Regions from separate parts of the Halopseudomonas xinjiangensis genome, predicted to be linked through region 2. Evidence: riboswitches for the same ligand, from Rfam matches in the RefSeq annotation. Region 2 holds a riboswitch; each other region holds the start of a gene.
What was found. Region 2 has a riboswitch for cobalamin ahead of BLT85_RS16235 (cobaltochelatase subunit CobN). Riboswitches for the same ligand answer to the same signal wherever they lie in the genome.
Positions count from the first base shown of each region.

Region 1: it holds a riboswitch for cobalamin, as region 2 does, so the genes downstream of both, BLT85_RS12895 (TonB-dependent receptor domain-containing protein) here and BLT85_RS16235 (cobaltochelatase subunit CobN) in region 2, are expected to answer to the same signal.
Region 3: it holds a riboswitch for cobalamin, as region 2 does, so the genes downstream of both, btuB (TonB-dependent vitamin B12 receptor) here and BLT85_RS16235 (cobaltochelatase subunit CobN) in region 2, are expected to answer to the same signal.

Region 1 covers NZ_LT629736.1:2,773,653-2,779,114, reverse strand. Annotated here, with positions in the region: gene ribA (GTP cyclohydrolase II) at 1-232, shown strand, start outside; gene BLT85_RS12905 (hypothetical protein) at 232-657, shown strand; gene BLT85_RS12900 (cobalamin-binding protein) at 657-1,496, shown strand; gene BLT85_RS12895 (TonB-dependent receptor domain-containing protein) at 1,576-3,390, opposite strand; cobalamin riboswitch at 3,495-3,690, opposite strand; gene dxs (1-deoxy-D-xylulose-5-phosphate synthase) at 3,720-5,462, opposite strand, start outside.
Region 2 covers NZ_LT629736.1:3,442,710-3,448,171, reverse strand. Annotated here, with positions in the region: gene BLT85_RS16235 (cobaltochelatase subunit CobN) at 1-3,597, opposite strand, end outside; cobalamin riboswitch at 3,681-3,812, opposite strand; gene BLT85_RS17035 (small membrane protein YohP) at 3,941-4,027, opposite strand; gene BLT85_RS16230 (DUF2188 domain-containing protein) at 4,101-4,325, opposite strand; gene ligD (DNA ligase D) at 4,345-5,462, opposite strand, start outside.
Region 3 covers NZ_LT629736.1:1,678,727-1,684,188, forward strand. Annotated here, with positions in the region: gene cobO (cob(I)yrinic acid a,c-diamide adenosyltransferase) at 1-343, opposite strand, end outside; gene BLT85_RS07660 (hypothetical protein) at 379-954, opposite strand; gene btuB (TonB-dependent vitamin B12 receptor) at 993-2,813, opposite strand; cobalamin riboswitch at 2,926-3,171, opposite strand; gene cadR (Cd(II)/Pb(II)-responsive transcriptional regulator) at 3,299-3,751, shown strand; gene BLT85_RS07675 (hypothetical protein) at 3,761-4,012, opposite strand; gene BLT85_RS16655 (cytochrome c oxidase subunit 3) at 4,009-4,224, opposite strand; gene BLT85_RS16660 (hypothetical protein) at 4,317-4,529, opposite strand; gene BLT85_RS16835 (hypothetical protein) at 4,640-4,891, opposite strand; partial or broken gene BLT85_RS16845 (cbb3-type cytochrome c oxidase subunit I) at 5,003-5,367, opposite strand; gene BLT85_RS16770 (hypothetical protein) at 5,376-5,462, opposite strand, start outside.

The DNA.
Region 1 (5,462 bases), 670 kb from region 2:
GCGTGACTACGCGATCTGCAAGCCGATGCTCGATCATCTGGGTATCACCAGTCTCAAGCTTCTGACCAACAATCCACGCAAGGTCAACGCGTTGAAAGATATCGGCATCGGTGTCGCCGACCGCCTGCCGCTGCAGTTTGGCCAGAATCCCCACAACAGCAAGTACTTGGCAACCAAAGCAGGCAAGCTCGGACATCTGCTGGGTAATCTGCATCAGGCCGAGGTGGAGTGATGGCTGAAGCTCGCACCCATTGGCAGGCTCTGCAGCGCAACTGGCGCATGCAGTGCGCAGCCTCGCTGATTCTGCCGGTCGCTCTGGTATGGTTTCTTGGCGACTGGGAACCCGCCTGGCCCGAGGGTGCGATGCCGCTGTTCATCGTCGGCCTGGCCAGCGTCGCGCCGACCCTGTGGCGCTTCCGCCAATACAAGCGGGCGCTGATCGAAGCCGACGCACAGAGTGCCTCGCCAACCGCCGAAGACGCATGGAGTCGTCTGCATCACCAGCAATTGCTGGGGCTGTTGCATGCCAAGCTCCCCGGCTGGATCGGCATACTGCATTACGTGTGCACCGCTGAGATTGTCCCGCTGGTCCTGCTGGTTCTTGCCACGCAGGGCATCATGTTGCTCTATCGACCGCCGTCTGCCTGGGTCAAGTAATGCGTGGGTGGCTGCTGGGCGCTGTGCTGTGCCTCAGCCTGCCAACGTCCGCAGCCGAGCGCATCGTCAGCCTGGCGCCTTTTCTCACCGACATGGTGCTGCTTTTCGAGGCCGAAGCCAGGCTTGTCGGTGTGCTCGATGACCAATCCCTTCCCGGCGAACTGGACGGCGTGCAGCGTGTGGGTGCCCACCAGTCCCTGTCCCTTGAACGCATAGTCACGCTGCGTCCCGACCTGGTGCTGGGATGGACCTCAGGAAATTCCCCCGAACTGCTGACTCGTCTCGAGTCGCTCGGTATCGCAGTGCGGCGTTTCGATCCGCAGACGCTGCAGGCTATCGACCGCATGACTCTCGCTTTGGGCGACCTGCTCGGTGAGCGCGAGCGAGCTCAAGCGCTGAGCACAGCCTATCGAGTGCAGTTGTCCAGTTCGCTCAGAAGCTCGCCGGGCGAAGGGCCGGACGTGTTCGTACAGTTGTGGAGGGAACCGATCTTTACTGTGGCTGGTGAGCAGCTTCTGAGCGATGTGCTGAGACATTGCGGTGCGCGCAATGTGTTTGCGTCGTTACCCGGACTGGCACCGCAGATCAGTGTCGAGGCGGTGCTGGCGGCGCAGCCGGATGTGATCCTCGCGCTGGCGGAAGAGAGGAGCCAGGCGGCTGGTTGGCTGGAGCGGTGGTCCGCTTATCCGCAACTTCCGGCGGTGCGGCATGACAGGTTGTATGCGCTGCACAGCGACGCCTTGGTCAGGCCGACCCCTGCGATTGCTCGCGGGGTAGCAGAGCTGTGCGGCCTGCTCGCTGCGGGCAGAGCGCACCCTGCGGCTGACCAAAAGCGCTAGCCCCGCCCCGGCCCTGTTCCCAGAGGCAACCTGGCGCAGGCCGCCGCATCAAGCAGATGCGCGCGGCTGCCCGCTGTTTTTACAGGGTCGGCGTCCAGGTCATTGATAGTCGGGCGTTGAGCTGTTCTTCCTGATAGGCGTATGTGCGCCCGGCGTAGGAATAGTTAGCCAGTCGATAGTCGCGTTCCAGAAGATTGCTGATGGCCAGGTCCCAGCGCAGGGAGGGCAGCATCCGCCAGCTTGCTCTGGCTTCCAGCGTGCCGAAACCTGACAGCTCCTGTTGATTGGCCCTGTCGTTGTATCGCTGGCTGTTGGCGATGATGGTGAACCCAACGCCGATATTGCCGAACTGGCGGTCCGCGTCGAGGCTCAACGTGCGTTTGGCCCGGCGGGGCAGTTGCCTGCCGGTGCCGCGCTCACGTGGATCCAGCCAGGCGGCTGACGCAGTGGTTTGCCAACCCAGTACATCTCTGGTCGCGCTCAGCTCGAGTCCGTGAATACGAGCCTGGGAAATGTTCTGCGCCACGTAGAACGGGTCCAGCAGAATCATATCCTCGATATCGGTGCGAAATGCCGCCACCTGCAGCGAGGTTTCATCCACCTCTCCGCGCCACTGCAGTTCGTAGCTCTTCGACCATTCCGGGTCGAGGAGGGGGTTGGCGCCGTACGCCGTGTAAAGGTCGTTGAATGTCGGGGCGCGAAAGCCTTCGCCATAGGATGCGACCAGCTGCTGACCGTTGGCGAGTGGCACGATCAACGCCGCATTGCGAGTGTTGGCGTGACCGAATTGTTCGCTATCGTCGTGCCGCCAGCCCAGTTCGGCACTGATGCGCTCTCCGCTGAAGCGGTACTGGGCGAAGGCTGCCCGGTTGTAGCGCTCGGTCCGCGTGAATTCCGAATTGCTGCGGAGCCGGTCCTCATACCAGTCGAGCCCGGTCTGCAGTTGATGAGCGTCGCTGAGCTTCAGCGTATTCAACCAGCTGGCGGAGTCGCGGTAGGTGTTGTAGGTATAGCTGGCAAAGTCATACAGGCTGTCGCGCTTATCCTCGACGTGGCCTGCCTCCAACCTTGCGGTCCAGACCCGGTTGGCTTGCCATTGAAGGTGGGTCGAGACAGTGCTCAGGCGAAAGTCGTCTTCCGGGTTGCCGAACAGGTCGTACTCGGTATTGCCCGATTGCTCGTTGAGCCGCAGACCCACATCCAACGTATCGGTAATCCAATGTCTTACGCTGAGGTTGTACGCTTCGTTGCGATAACCGTCGCGGTCTTCGTCGCCGCCGGCATTGTGCCGGGTGCGGTCGATGCCGGCAGTCTCGTTGAGGGTCCCACCGATGTCGACAGTGGTACGTTCGTCGCCTCCGGAAAGCGCCAGGCTGCGAGTGTAGGTCTGGTTGCTGCCAATACCGAGCTTCACGCGTGGTCTGAGCCCGGGCTCGCCTTGGCGCGTGAAAATCTGCACGACCCCACCAATGGCATCCGAACCGTATATGGCGGAGCGTGGACCGCGTATGACCTCGATTCGATCGATGTTCTCGACGTTGATAAATTCCAGGCTGGGCTGCCCGGCCGAGGCGCTGCCAATGCGTTGACCGTCGATCAGAACCAGGCTTTGCGTAGCGCTGGTCCCGCGTAGCGAAAGCGTCGTCAGGCTGCCAAGTCCGCCATTGCTGGTGATTGAAGCACCCGGAACGCGGCGCAACAGGTCGGCTACGCTGTAGGGCTGCAGGCGCTCAATGTCGGCACGGGTGAAAATGCTACTGGCTGCGGTACTGCTACTGGCGGGCTGCGGCTGCCGCGATGCAGTAACGATGGTGTCGCTCAGGGCGATCGAGTCGGCCGCTACAGCCAGGCTCGAGCTCAGCAGTGCGGGAATGAAAATCAGGGGCTTGTTCATATATATCCTCAAAAGAATCTTTTGAGGAGGGCGAAAGTCGGCAGAAATGGGGCGTCCTGGAGGGCGGCCGCACGCCTGCGCTGACCGGTGGCGCCCTCCGCGTCACCTCAGCAATCGTCAGGGCCGGTCTCCGGACTCACGACTTCAAGCGCGTTGCCTTCCCATGCCGAAGCACAGTGGCTGGTGACGCGCTCTGCAGGTCAGACCTGCGATCGTTTACCGTTGCGGGGGCAGCGTCGGGGTTGCACCGACTTCCCGTTTCACCCGGCCTTGGCCGGGCACCCTGCGATTGGAAAGCCGGGCGACTCTAGGGGTTTGCCGTTAGAGGGTCAAGCCTGCTTGATGGCTGGCTTGCCGATCGATGCGAGACGTGTGCGGATGGAGCGCTCGATACCGGCCGCGTCGAGGCCGCACTCAACCAGCATTTCGGACGGTTTGGCGTGTTCGACGTAGACGTCCGGCAGGCCGAGGTTCAGCACGGGCTTGCTGATGCCTTCGGCGAGCAACCATTCGTTGACCGCGCTCCCAGCGCCGCCCATGACCGCGTTTTCTTCTACCGTCACCAGCAGATCGTGTTGCTCGGCGAGCTGGCGCACCAGATCGGTATCCAGGGGTTTGACGAAACGCATATTGGCGACTGTAGCATCCAGCGAGGCCGCTGCGGTCAAGGCGTTGGCATGGAGGGTGCCAAAGCAGAGTATCGCTACCGACCTACCCTGACGGGTAATCACGCCCTTCCCAATCGGCAAGGACTCCAGCGCCGGATCGATCGCCACGCCCGGACCGGTGCCTCGCGGGTAGCGAACGGCCGCGGGACCTGAGAACAGAAAGCCGGTGCTGAGCATTTGTCGCGTTTCGTTCTCGTCCGCCGGGGCCATGATGACCATGTTTGGCAGACACCGAAGGTAGGAAAGGTCGAAGCTGCCGGCATGAGTCGGACCGTCTTCACCCACCAGGCCCGCGCGATCGATGGCGAACAGCACATCGAGATTCTGCACGGCGACGTCGTGCACCAGTTGATCGTATGCACGCTGCAGGAAGGTCGAGTAAATCGCCACTACCGGCTTCATGCCTTCGCAGGCCATACCCGCGGCCAACGTCACCGCATGCTGTTCGGCGATTGCGACGTCGAAGTAGCGATCAGGAAAACGCTCGCTGAAAGCGATCAGGTCGGAGCCTTCTTTCATCGCCGGGGTGATGCCGACGAGGCGCTTGTCATGCGCGGCCATGTCGCACAGCCATTGGCCGAAGACATTCGAAAACTTCGGCTTGCTGGCGCTGGTGGAGGTCGCTGCGACCGGCTTGGGCTCGAGCTTGGTGATGGCGTGATAGCCGATCGGATCGGCCTCGGCTGGCGAAAATCCCCGGCCTTTCTGCGTGATGACGTGAAGAAGCTGCGGCCCTTTGAGCTTGCGCATATTCGCCAGCGTGGTAATCAGAGTCGGCAGATCGTGTCCGTCGATCGGCCCGATGTAGTTCCAGCCAAGCTCCTCGAACATGGTGCCTGGCACCAGCATGCCTTTGGCATGCTCCTCGGTGCGCCTCGCCAGTTCCCACGCCTGCGGAATCTTCGAAAGTACCTTTTTGCTGCCCTCGCGCATATGCGAGTAGGTGCGGCTGGAAAGGATCTTTGCCAGATAGTTGGAGAGGCCGCCGACATTGCGCGAGATGGACATGTCGTTGTCGTTGAGCACCACCAGCATGTCCGGTTCAACGTCCGATGCGTGGTTGAGGGCTTCGAATGCCATCCCCGCCGTCAGCGCTCCGTCACCGATCACGGCAACGGTGCGCTGATCGAGGCCGCGTAGGCGCGCCGCAACCGCCATGCCCATCGCGGCGCTGATCGAAGTACTCGAGTGTCCGACACCGAAAGTGTCATAGGGGCTCTCGCTGCGGCGGGGAAAGGCAGCCAGGCCATCCTTCTGGCGCAGCGTTTTCATCTGTTCGCGACGACCTGTAAGGATCTTGTGCGGGTAGGCCTGATGACCGACATCCCAGACCAGGCGATCGGCCGGCGTGTTATAGACGTAATGCAAGGCAACGGTGAGTTCGATCACGCCGAGCCCGGCACC
Region 2 (5,462 bases):
CGCGGTTCCCAGCGACTCCAGGCGAACCTTCTTCGGGTCGTTGTGCCACATGACGATATTGTCCGGCGCGGTGCCACTCAGTTGTTCGACCGCCAGGCTCAGCCCGCCCAGATAATCGAAGGCGTCATTGTTGTCGATCAGACCATACAGATTACTGGAGCGGCCCAGGTAGGTGCGGTTCACCTGGCGCAGATTGTCCTCGAATACGCCCTGCACGGCCGCGCCCTGCTGATCGATACCGTAGGCATGGCCCATCCGCGCGACATAGGCGTCGGCCAGCTCGCCGCGTTGTTGCCAGCTGCCAGAGCGCTCGACCAGCGTATTGACGCCGGCGCCATAACTGCCGGGCGCCACCCCGAATAGCCGTAACGACGCCAGCCGGCCAGCCTGGTCCGCCCCCAGCCCGGCATCCAGCCGGCGCGCGGCGTCCGTCACCCAGTTGGCCGCCACCCGGTTGACCTCAAGGCTTTCGTCGCCACCAATCGCGCCGGCGCCAAGCGGCTCAAGCGCAGCGCTCAGAGCAAGGGTCAGCGCAGGATAGTCACGGCGGATGGTGTCGCTGGCACCGTCGAGCGCCAGCAGGACCCCGCGCTCGAGCAGCGCCAGCTGGTCAGCGTACAGATCACGAAACAGCCCCGAGGTGGTGAACAACACGTCCCGGCGCTCCCGCTCGTCAACGAGCGGCACCCGACGGATACCTTCGACGATTCCGCGGCTGTTCCAGGTCGGCTCTACACCCAGGAGATCCAGGCCAAAGGCGACGATGGCGCCCTCGTCGCGCACGGTGTCCGAGGCCCAGAGCACCACTGCCTCGCGGCTGCCCGGTTCAACCGGTTGCTGGCGCGCCTGGCTGGCCAGCTCCTGCCCAAGCCCCCAACCGACTCGGCTGGGCAGCAGGCTGCTATCCAGCGCGTGAAAGTTGCGGCCGGTGGGTAGTACTTCGGGCGTGCGCACCGGATCATTACCCTTGCCCGGTCGGACGAAGCGTCCTTCCAGCGCGCCAATCAGTGCGGTCATCTCTGCGGCGGGCGAGTCGACCAGAGCCTGGCGATGCGCTTCGGCGCCCTCGCCCATCGATGCCAGCAGCGTGTCGACGGCCTCGTCCGTCCACGGCTTGCCGAACACGTGCAGCCCCAGCGGCATGAAACGTTCCTGGATGTTGGTCAGGTAGTGCCCCACCTCATGCACCAGAAGATCGTCATCGACCTGCTCGAACTCGATGCCGCGCGCCGCAAGCGGCTCGGCCATCGATTCCCGCAGTTCCTCTTCCAGCCCGGCCTGGCTGACGATGGACTTGATCTGGGCGATGGTCGCCCGGCGCGCCGGTCCGTCGTGCTGGCCGCTACCGGTCTCGAAACTTTCGATCAGTTGGCGAAGCTGAAGCAGATGGTCATACAGCGGCGTGGCGACCAGCGGTGGCGTCAGATGGTCGACCATGACCGCCAGACCGCGGCGCTTGGCCTGGATGCCCTCGCCGACCCCGTCGACGATGTACGGATAAATGCTGGGCACATCGCCAATGATCTGTAGCGGATAGTCTTCGTCGCTCAGCGCCGCACGCCGGCGCGGCAGGAATTCATAGGTGGAATGCCGGCCGAGATGGACGATGGCGTCGGCGGCGAAGTCGTCGCGCAGCCAGTGATAGAACGCCAGATACTGGTGGGGTGGCGGAAACACCAGATTGGCATGCAACAGTTCTTCGTCCACTTCCCAGCCGCGCGGCGGCTGAGGTCCGATGAATACGTTGCCGAAACGCAGCCCGGGCAGGATCAGCTCGTCTTCATGGACCATGACCCGTCCGGGGGCCGCACCCCACCCGCGCAGCCCTTCGATGCCGGTCGCAGCAAGGGCATCGACCAGCGCTTCAGCGCCAGGCCAGTCGGCCTGCGATGGTTGCTGCAAGGCGGTCTGATAAAGTGCTTCAAGCTGCGCCAGCAGATCCAGCGCCCGTTGACGAGCCGGATGATCGACCCCGTCGAGCACATGGTGCAGCTCGCTGCTGCCTTGCTCGAGCACCTGACCGGCTCGCTCGAACTCGGACGCTTCGATCGCCCTGCGCAACTGGGCATGCCAGTAACCCAACGGGCCCTGCACCATCTCGGCCTGCAAAGCCTGGGGAAGGCCGGCGAACCAATCGCGGTAACTATCGGCACTGACCCGTTGCACATGCTTGGCCATGTGCGCCAACGCGTCGTTATGCTCGGGCAGGTTTACCCCGCGCTCCTGCAAGAGTTCAAGTAGCGCCTCGGGCGACTCCGGCAGAGGTCCGGTCGCGTAGCCCTCGGCCTGCAGGCGCTTGAGCATTTCAAACAGCGACTGCGGCACGTCGAGGTTGTCGGCGCCGATGTTATGCCGCCCCGGCGGGTGGTTGTAATAGACGATAGCCACTCGCTTGTCGGCATTCGCTTTCACTTGCAGACGCTGCCAACCACGAACGCGATCGGCCAGTGACTCGACCCGCTCGACCACCGGCACACTGAAGCCGTAACGGATGCCGCTGACCGGATCGAGCCGCGCCGACTGCCAGGTAGCCAGCGCAAGCGGCTGGCTGCTGCCCTGCAGTTCAGGTAAGGCCAGTTGGTAATGCACCTTGTCGCGGCCAATCCCGTCACTGGACAGCTGCCAGGCGTTCTCGTCACGGTCATCCAGACGCAGCCCCTTGATTACCGGAACGTCAAGTTGCGCCAGCAGTGCCGTCGCCTGGTCGCGCCCTTCGCCGCCACCCATGACGAAGTCCTGCAACACCACCACCGCAGCCAGCGGCGGGTGTTCGCCCTCCACCAACCAGCGCAGCGCAGCCACTGTGCCCTCGCCCCAGTCGGCAAACAGACTGACGCAGCCAAGCTTGCGAGCGGCGAGGGCCTTGCACAACTCGTCGTTGAGCTGCCGATCACCGCTGCGGTCGGCGCGGCTGTGGTCAATGATGGCCACTGCCCGTCCTTCCTGCCACTGCAGCTCAGCTGCTTCGCGGATAGCGCCATTCTGGTAGAAGCGCCAGGCGGGGCGCGGCACAGGCGCAGCGACTTCAATTCGCGGATCTTGACGGGCGGCAAGCCAACCGAGCAGGCGCGCAATGTTGTCGCTGCCTCCAGACAGCCAGTAGCTGCGGGCTTCTATCCACTCAGCCTGCTGTGGATGCGCTTGCTGCAGTTGGCTGACCCAGCCGGCGAGATCATCACCCGGCTTCTGCGCGCCGAGCAGGCGTGCCTGTTCGGTTGTGTCGAAAACCGGTTTTCCCGAGCTCCGCGACAGCGCGACCAGATGCAGCTCGCTATGCATGATGAACATATCGTTGCCGCGCCAACGCTGCAGTAGTGGCTGCAGGCGTTCGGTCTCCGGACCGAACAAACCGACCACCAGCAGCTGTGTGCCCTCGGCCAGCCATTGCTCGATCTCGGCATCGCTCAGTTCTGTCAGTTGTTCGGGGGTGCGTGCGCTTACTGCCAGCTTCGCGCCGGAGGCGTCGAACATGCCGGCCGCAGAGGCGAACTCGGCAGCGCTGTACTGCGAGACGATGGCATTGATGCGGGCATGACCCAGAGCCGGCCAGAGCAGGCCGACGAAAAACAGCAGAAAGAGATATCGATGGTGTCGCATGCCCACTCCGTCATGACGTGGGCTACCGACGAAAACAGTACGCGGGCGCGTTGCTGTCTCTATCGGGAGGTCGCCCACCGCAACCTTACCTGGGGAGTGTGGGCTGTATCGGGCTCGGTCGTTCGAAACGACCCTACCGTTGCGGGGGCAGCGACAGCATTCGACTGTCTTCCAATTAGCCCATGGTTACGGGCACCGCGCACTCCAGTCGATCAGCGCCGGGCGCTGACAAGCGCAGCACCATACGCAGTGCGCGAAGTGGAATCAAGCACGCAGGTGGCAAAACGCGCGGGGCGGCGTGAACCAGCCGGTCCCGGCTGACCCGTTCCGCCCTGCGGTAGGCTCAGAAAATCAGCATGAGCAGACCGATGATGACCAACAGGCCTATGAGGAAAATGATACCGACGGTGCTGGCAAGAAACTTAAGCATGCGTTGCTCCTGAAAAAAGGATGTTCGAAGCGTGTGACACGGCTGGTACCCGGAGGTTCGGACGAAGCGCGACTCAGCCCGGGCTGCTGGCCGGATCCGCTCGACGCGGATAGGTGCGCTCCTCCTGGATGCTGCCGTCCTGCAGATGAATCTTCACCGAGGCGGTCTTGCCCTCCATGAACTCTTGCATCAGCTCAAGCATTTCCTTTTTGGTCTGTGCGCGGCGGGCCGGTCGCGACGCGCCTTCCTTGATCAGTTGCCAGCCGTTGTCGGTCGGTGTGACGTGATAGTTCTGCATGGGGGTCCCCTCTCGGCGGTCAGCGTTTCATGCCCAGACGCTCGCGCATCTCGGCGGTAATGGTCTGTTCGACTGCGGCGTAACCGGCCCAGGGGTCCTCGTCCAGCTCCTCAAGCCGCTCATGCAGGTTGTGGACGGTCCACAGGTTGGCGCTGGGGATCTCGGTGATCTCTTCACGGAAGATCGGCACCGAGACCGGCATGCCTTCGCGGGTGCGGGCGGCGAACGGACCGATAGTGGTCGCGCCCTGGCTGTTTCGCAGATAGTCGATGAATATGCGTCCAACACGGTTTTTCGGGCCGGAGACGGCGGAAAAGCGGTCCGGCAACAGCTTGGCCATATGCTTGACGATCGCCTGGCTGAAGGTCTTGACTTCGCTCCACCCGGCCGATGGGGTAAGCGGTACCACCAGGTGAATCCCCTTGCCGCCACTGGTCTTGGCGAACGATTGAAGACCCAGCTCGTCGAGCACAGCCAGGGTGAGCTGGGTCGCCTCGACCATCGCCTTCCAGGGCAGCGCCGGGTCGGGGTCGAGATCAAGGATGAATCGGTCCGGCCGCTCCAGGTCAGCCGAGGTCGCGTTCCAGGTGTGGAATTCGATGGTCCCCATCTGCACTGCACCGATTAGCGCCTCGGCGTTGTTGACCATCATCACCGGCTGGCCGGAGTACTCCTTGCCCATCGTCTCGATGCCGGGAATGGCCAGACGATCGGCGTTCTTCTGGAAGAACAGCTCACCCGACAGACCCTCCGGGGCGCGGACCAGCGCAACCGGGCGGTTCTCCAGATGCGGCAGCATCCAGCCAGCGACCCTGGCGTAGTATTCGGCGAGCTGCAGTTTGGTGGTCGAGCTGCTGGCGTCGATCACCCGGTCGGGGTGCGTAATCCGCAGGTTCGGCCCGGCCTTGGCCGCCTTGCGGCCCGCAGTCTGACTCTTGCCGCGGGCTGGAGCCGCTGCGGCAGGCTTTTCGGCGACGATGTCCCTGGCGGGCTTGTCGTCGCGCAACCCCTGGAACACGGCATGCCGCACGCTGCCATCCTTGGTCATCTCGGCGAACGACACTTCGGCCAGTAGGTTCGGCTTGAGCCAGTGCACGCCTCGGGCATCGGCGCCCTTGGGCGGGTTGGCGACTGCCG
Region 3 (5,462 bases), 1.8 Mb from region 2:
CGATCTCCGGATCGCTCATCAACTCGACCGCCACGTCCCAGGCTGCACGAGCCTTGGCCATGTCGTCCTGACGATCCTGCGTTTCCCAGGTGAAGCCGGCGCCCATGACGTGATAGCGCACTTCGTCAGGGAAGCGACGGAAGAAGGTTTCCTCACCGGTACTGCGTGCGCCCTTGATGAACTGGACGATGCCCACCTTGTAACCGTGGCCGAGCGAGCGAGCCGCCATGCCGAACGCGGAGCTGCTCTTGCCCTTGCCGTTGCCGGTCAACACCAGGAGCAGCCCGTGTTCATCCTGGGCCTGGGCGATCTTCTCGTCCATTACCGCCTTCTTGCGCTGCATGCGCAGGCGGTGACGTTCATCGCGTTCGGCGTCGCTCACGCGTGACGGTCCTGCCCGTTGCGCAGCGGCGCCGCGGCGTGAAGCGCTGCATACAACAGCGCAGCGACAGCCACGTAGAAGGCCATGGTCGCCAGATACTGCGGATAGTAGGTCGCGATCCGCTCAAGCATGCCAACGAACGTCGGCTCGGCGTAACGGCCAGAGAAGAAGTAGAACCCGCCGCTGGAGAACAACTGGCATACCAGCGCGCTGACCGACATCACACCGGCAAGAACCGGCAGGCTACGCAGGCTGTCCTGGTGCCAGCGAGCGTACAGACGACCGCCAAACCACAGCGCGGCGTAGGCGGGAACCAGCATCCAGTAGGCTACGGTCATGCAGTGATGACCGGCGTTTGTCCAGCCAACACTCATGACGTCCATGAAGGTCGCCTGCAGAAACAGCGCAGGGAAGATCCAGCGCGGACGCAGCAACACGCCAGCGAGGAAAAACACCGCCCACGAGGCGCTGCGCAGGTTCACCAGATCGAAATGGCTCCCCCGTGTCATCGCCATCAACAGGACCAGGGCGACGCCCACGATCACCTGGCTACGTTTGGATAGTTCGAGCATGTATTTCCCCTTTTTTGCTGTCGTTATAAGTCAACTTCTCAAATCGGTTGGTAGCGCAAGGTCAGATAACCGGCCCGGCCCGGCTGCTGATAGGTACGGGCGGTTTCATAATCGGTATCGAACAGGTTGGTCACACTGACCTGTACCCGCCAAGCATGGCTGAACCAGTACTGGGCGCGTAGATCGACTGTATTGTAGCCAGACAACTCGTTGGTGTTCTGGGTATTGTCCCAACGGCGCCCTTCGGCATGCACGCTGGCGCCGACGCCAACCGAGCCGAAGCGGCGATCGACGTCAAGATTGAACAACTGTTCTGCCCGGCGTGGCAACAGCTCACCCTGGTTGGCGCGACTGGAACGGTTCGCCGGGTCCTGCAGAGTCAGATTGGTGCGCCAGTCCCAGCTCAGCCACTGGCTGCCCAGACCCATCTCGACACCCCGGATGACTGCCTTGTCGATGTTGTACGCGCGCAGCCCGTCTCCTTGGTTGAAGTAGGCAATCAGATCATCGATCTCGTTGTGGAATACGGCTACCGACCAGTCCCCCCAGCCATGCTCGCCGTTCAGGCCTGCCTCGATATTCTTCGATGTCTCGTCAGTGATATCGGGGTTGCCGTAAAACGGATGGTACAGCTGGTTGAAGGTCGGAGCCTTGTAGGCAGTACCGTAGCTGAGGGTGGCCTGTATCGCCTGGCTGAGCGCGAAACCGTAGCCGACGCTACCTGTGTTGTGCCGACCGTGTGCTTCGTTATCGTCACTGCGAAGGCCGAGCTGCCAGGAATGGCGACCGAAGTCGGCAAGATACTGAGCATAGATGCCATGGTTGTCGCGGCTGTCTTCACGAAAATCCGTGGTGCCGTTGACCGAATCGTCGAGGTAGTCGTAGCCCAGCGTCAGTAGCTGATCCTTGGCGATCTCCACGTCGTTCTGCCAACCGAAACTGTCCCGACGGGTATCGATCCGCGTATCGAATACGCTGCCGTTGAAGGTGTCGAGCTTGTCTTCGCTGCGCCCCGCCTGAATGGTCATCCGCCATGGATCGATCGGCGAAAATGCTGCCCGGGCACCGTAGGTCTTGAGCACATTGTCCGCGTTGGCCTTACGTCCGGAGTCGAAATCGTTATGCGAGTGCACTTCGGTCACGTAGCCGTCCAGTTCCAGGCCGTTATCGAATCGATAACCGCCGTTGAGATTCGCTGCCAGCTCGCGGTAGCCGTCATGGTCCGGCTCGGGCGAAGGCGCACCGGGACGCGCGTCTATCCCACGCGTATCCAGGCTGCTGATACCCAGGTTGTACCAGGCATTGCCATGCCCGCCCGATACGCCGGCGCTGCCAGCGTGATGGTTGCGGCTGCCGACAGTGACCGACGCGTACGGATTGACGCCATCCTGCTCGCCGCGCCGGGTGAAGATCTGTATGACGCCACCTATAGCCTCGGAGCCGTACAGACTGGAGCGAGGCCCGCGTACAACTTCAATGCGCTCGATCAGCTCCACCGGCAGGTTCTGCCAGGCCGCGTCGCCGGTCGTCGCCGACCCCGTGCGGACGCCGTCGATCAGCACCAGCACGTGATTGCTGTTGCTGCCACGAATGCTCACCGTGGTGTTCTTGCCGGGGCCTCCGGTGTTGGTCAGGCTGATGCCCGGTACCCGGCGCAGCAGATCAGGCACGCTTGTCGCCTGCAAACGCTCGATTTCATAACGACCTATGACACTGGTGGCGGCGATGCCGGGCGTACTGCTCTGAGTGGTCCGGGTGGCGGTGACCACCTGATCGTCGAGACGATAGGGGTTTGCCAGAGACAAGCTGGAAGTACTGACGATGGCCACGGCCACCGAAGCGGAAAGAAAGGTTTTCATCTGAGTGCGCTGCTCCGTCGTGCCTACCCGCACGACCCTGCTGTTGGTATTGCAGGGCGAGCAACGCTGGCAGACGGCACGAGAGCCGAACACCCGCAGAAGCCCGCCGCTCTGCTGTGGAAAGCGTCAGGCCGGTCTCCGGGCTCACAAGTGAATGATCCATCGCGATGGATGATCGATTCGGCGATCGCACCTTCCCATGCCGAGGCACAGTGGTCTGAGCGATCGCTGCCGGCCAAGAGGCTGGCGGCACTTGTATACCGTTGCGGGGGCAGCGCCGGGATTGCTCGAAGAGCGCACCGGCTTCCCAGTTTCACCCACCGAATCATTGGCGGGCACCTGAAGCAGGCGCAAGGTTAGAAGTTTTGTAACAACGCGTCAACGACAGCGTCAGCGGCCATCCGCCCGCCAGGTCCGCTAACCTGGTTGCCAAGCCAGCACCCTCTAGCCACTATAGGATGAACCGGTCATTCGTTGAGGTGGACATGAGAATTGGAGAACTGGGTGCCAGCACCGCCTGCCAGGTGGAAACCATACGTTATTACGAGCAGCAACAACTGCTCCCCCCGCCCGCGCGAATGGCCAACAATTATCGCGTGTACGGGCCGGAGCACGTCGAGCGCCTGACCTTCATCCGTAACTGCCGCACCCTGGACATGACGCTCGACGAGATCAAGCGGCTGCTCGCCCTGCGCGACCAGCCCCAGGAAAGCTGCGAGACGGTGGACAGCCTGATCGACGAGCACATCACCCATGTGCAGGCTCGAATCAATGCCTTGCATGACCTGCAGAAGCAACTGGTCGAACTGCGCCACCGCTGCGGTGGCGCACGCGACATCGACAACTGCGCGATACTCGGCCAGCTCAATACGTCCGGGTCAATCAGCGCGCCGGATACGCAGGGCACGCACGTCGGCAACAGCCATCAGCACCGCTAGGATCGCACTTTAGCGCGTGAAGAGATCAGCCAGCGTCAGGGTGAACATCAGAACTATCCAGAAGCCGGCACCGAGCGCGAAAAAGCGCACCAGCGCGGGATGATCCTGCAGACGCACGAAGCCGCCGAGAAGCAGGACCACTTGCCCCGCAGAACCGATCAGCGCGAGCCAGGCGTAAGCGGGGAAAAAGTGAGCCAGCCCGACCATGCCGGCCAGCAGCGCCAGCAGGCCGATCCAGACGATGAATAGTCGTTGGCTCATGCGCCGCGCCCCACCAGGTACAGCGACGCGTAAAGCAATATCCAGATCGCGTCCACCAGGTGCCAATAAAAAGCGACTGCCTCGAGCGTGATCGCCCGTTCGGGCATCTTCATGTGGCCGGTATGGATGCGTAACAGCATGCCGATCGTCAGGGCGACGGCGACCAGTACGTGAATGGCGTGCAGCCCGGTGGCGAACAGATAGACGTGCATGTAGAGCCTCGCCGGCTGTGAGCTCAGCGGGGACTCCGGCGAGGTCGGCGGCGACAGTCCTTCGCGCACTTCCCAGGCGTACTCGAAACCCTTCAGCGCCAGAATGCCAGGCCAAACAGCGCGGCACCGCCCAGCATCCACTTCACCCGGCCGTATACCTGCCGCCGGGCCGCCTCGACCACCAGCGTCATGCACAGGCTGCCGGTCAGCAGCAGTGCGCTGTTGAAACCGGCAAGCAGGTAGTGCAAGTGTCCCATGGCCTCGGCAACTGCCTGGGTGTGGGCAACCCGATAGTAGTAGATCACCAGGCACGCCGCCGAACATCATCAGCTCTGTCGCCAGGAACAGCCATATGCCCAGGTAGGTCGCCTCGCGCTGCTGCGCAGGGGTCTGGAAATGCTCCGCCAAGTATTCCCTACGAGGTTCCATGAGTGGCCTCCGGCGGGTACTCGTAGGCTTCGAAATCGACAATGGGGATCTCCGCGAAGTTGTGCGTCGGCGGCGGCGAGGACGTGCGCCACTCGAGGCCGGCAGCGTCCCACGGATCATCGTCCGCCAGCGGACCATAGCGCAGCGACCAGAGCAGGTAGAAGAACGGCAGCACGTAACCGACCGCCAGGACCGCAGCGCCCGTCGACGACATGACATGCACGGAACATGAACTCATCCGGATAGCTGTGGTAGCGCCGCGGCATGCCCAGACAACCGAGGATGAACTGCGGAAAAAGGTCAGGTTGAAGCCGAAGAAGATGGTCGAAGCGGAGATCTTGCCCCACAGCTATGAATACATGCGCCCGGTCATCTTCGGCCACCAGAAGTGCAGCGCGCCGAAGAAGCCCGCTACCGCCGCGCCGATCATGATGTAGTGAAAATGCGCGACGACGAAGTGGTATCGTGCACGTGCACGTCCGCAGCCAGCAGCGCCAGGAACAATCCGGTCACGCCGCCGATGACGAACAAACCAATGAAGGTGACCGCGAACAGAAAGGGCGCATTGATCGTCAGGTTGCTCTTGTACAGTGTGGCGGTCCAGTTGTAGACCTTGATCGCCGAGGGAATCGCGACGGGAAAGCTTAGCAGCGAAAAGACCATGCTGGCGTACATCGATTGTCCGGCAACGAACATGTGATGCCCCCAGACCATGAAGCCGATTACCGCGATGGCCAGGCTGGAATAGGCAACGAAGCGATAGCCGAAGCGCCGTGGTGGAAATAGACGAAGTCCGGCAGTTCGGTGAC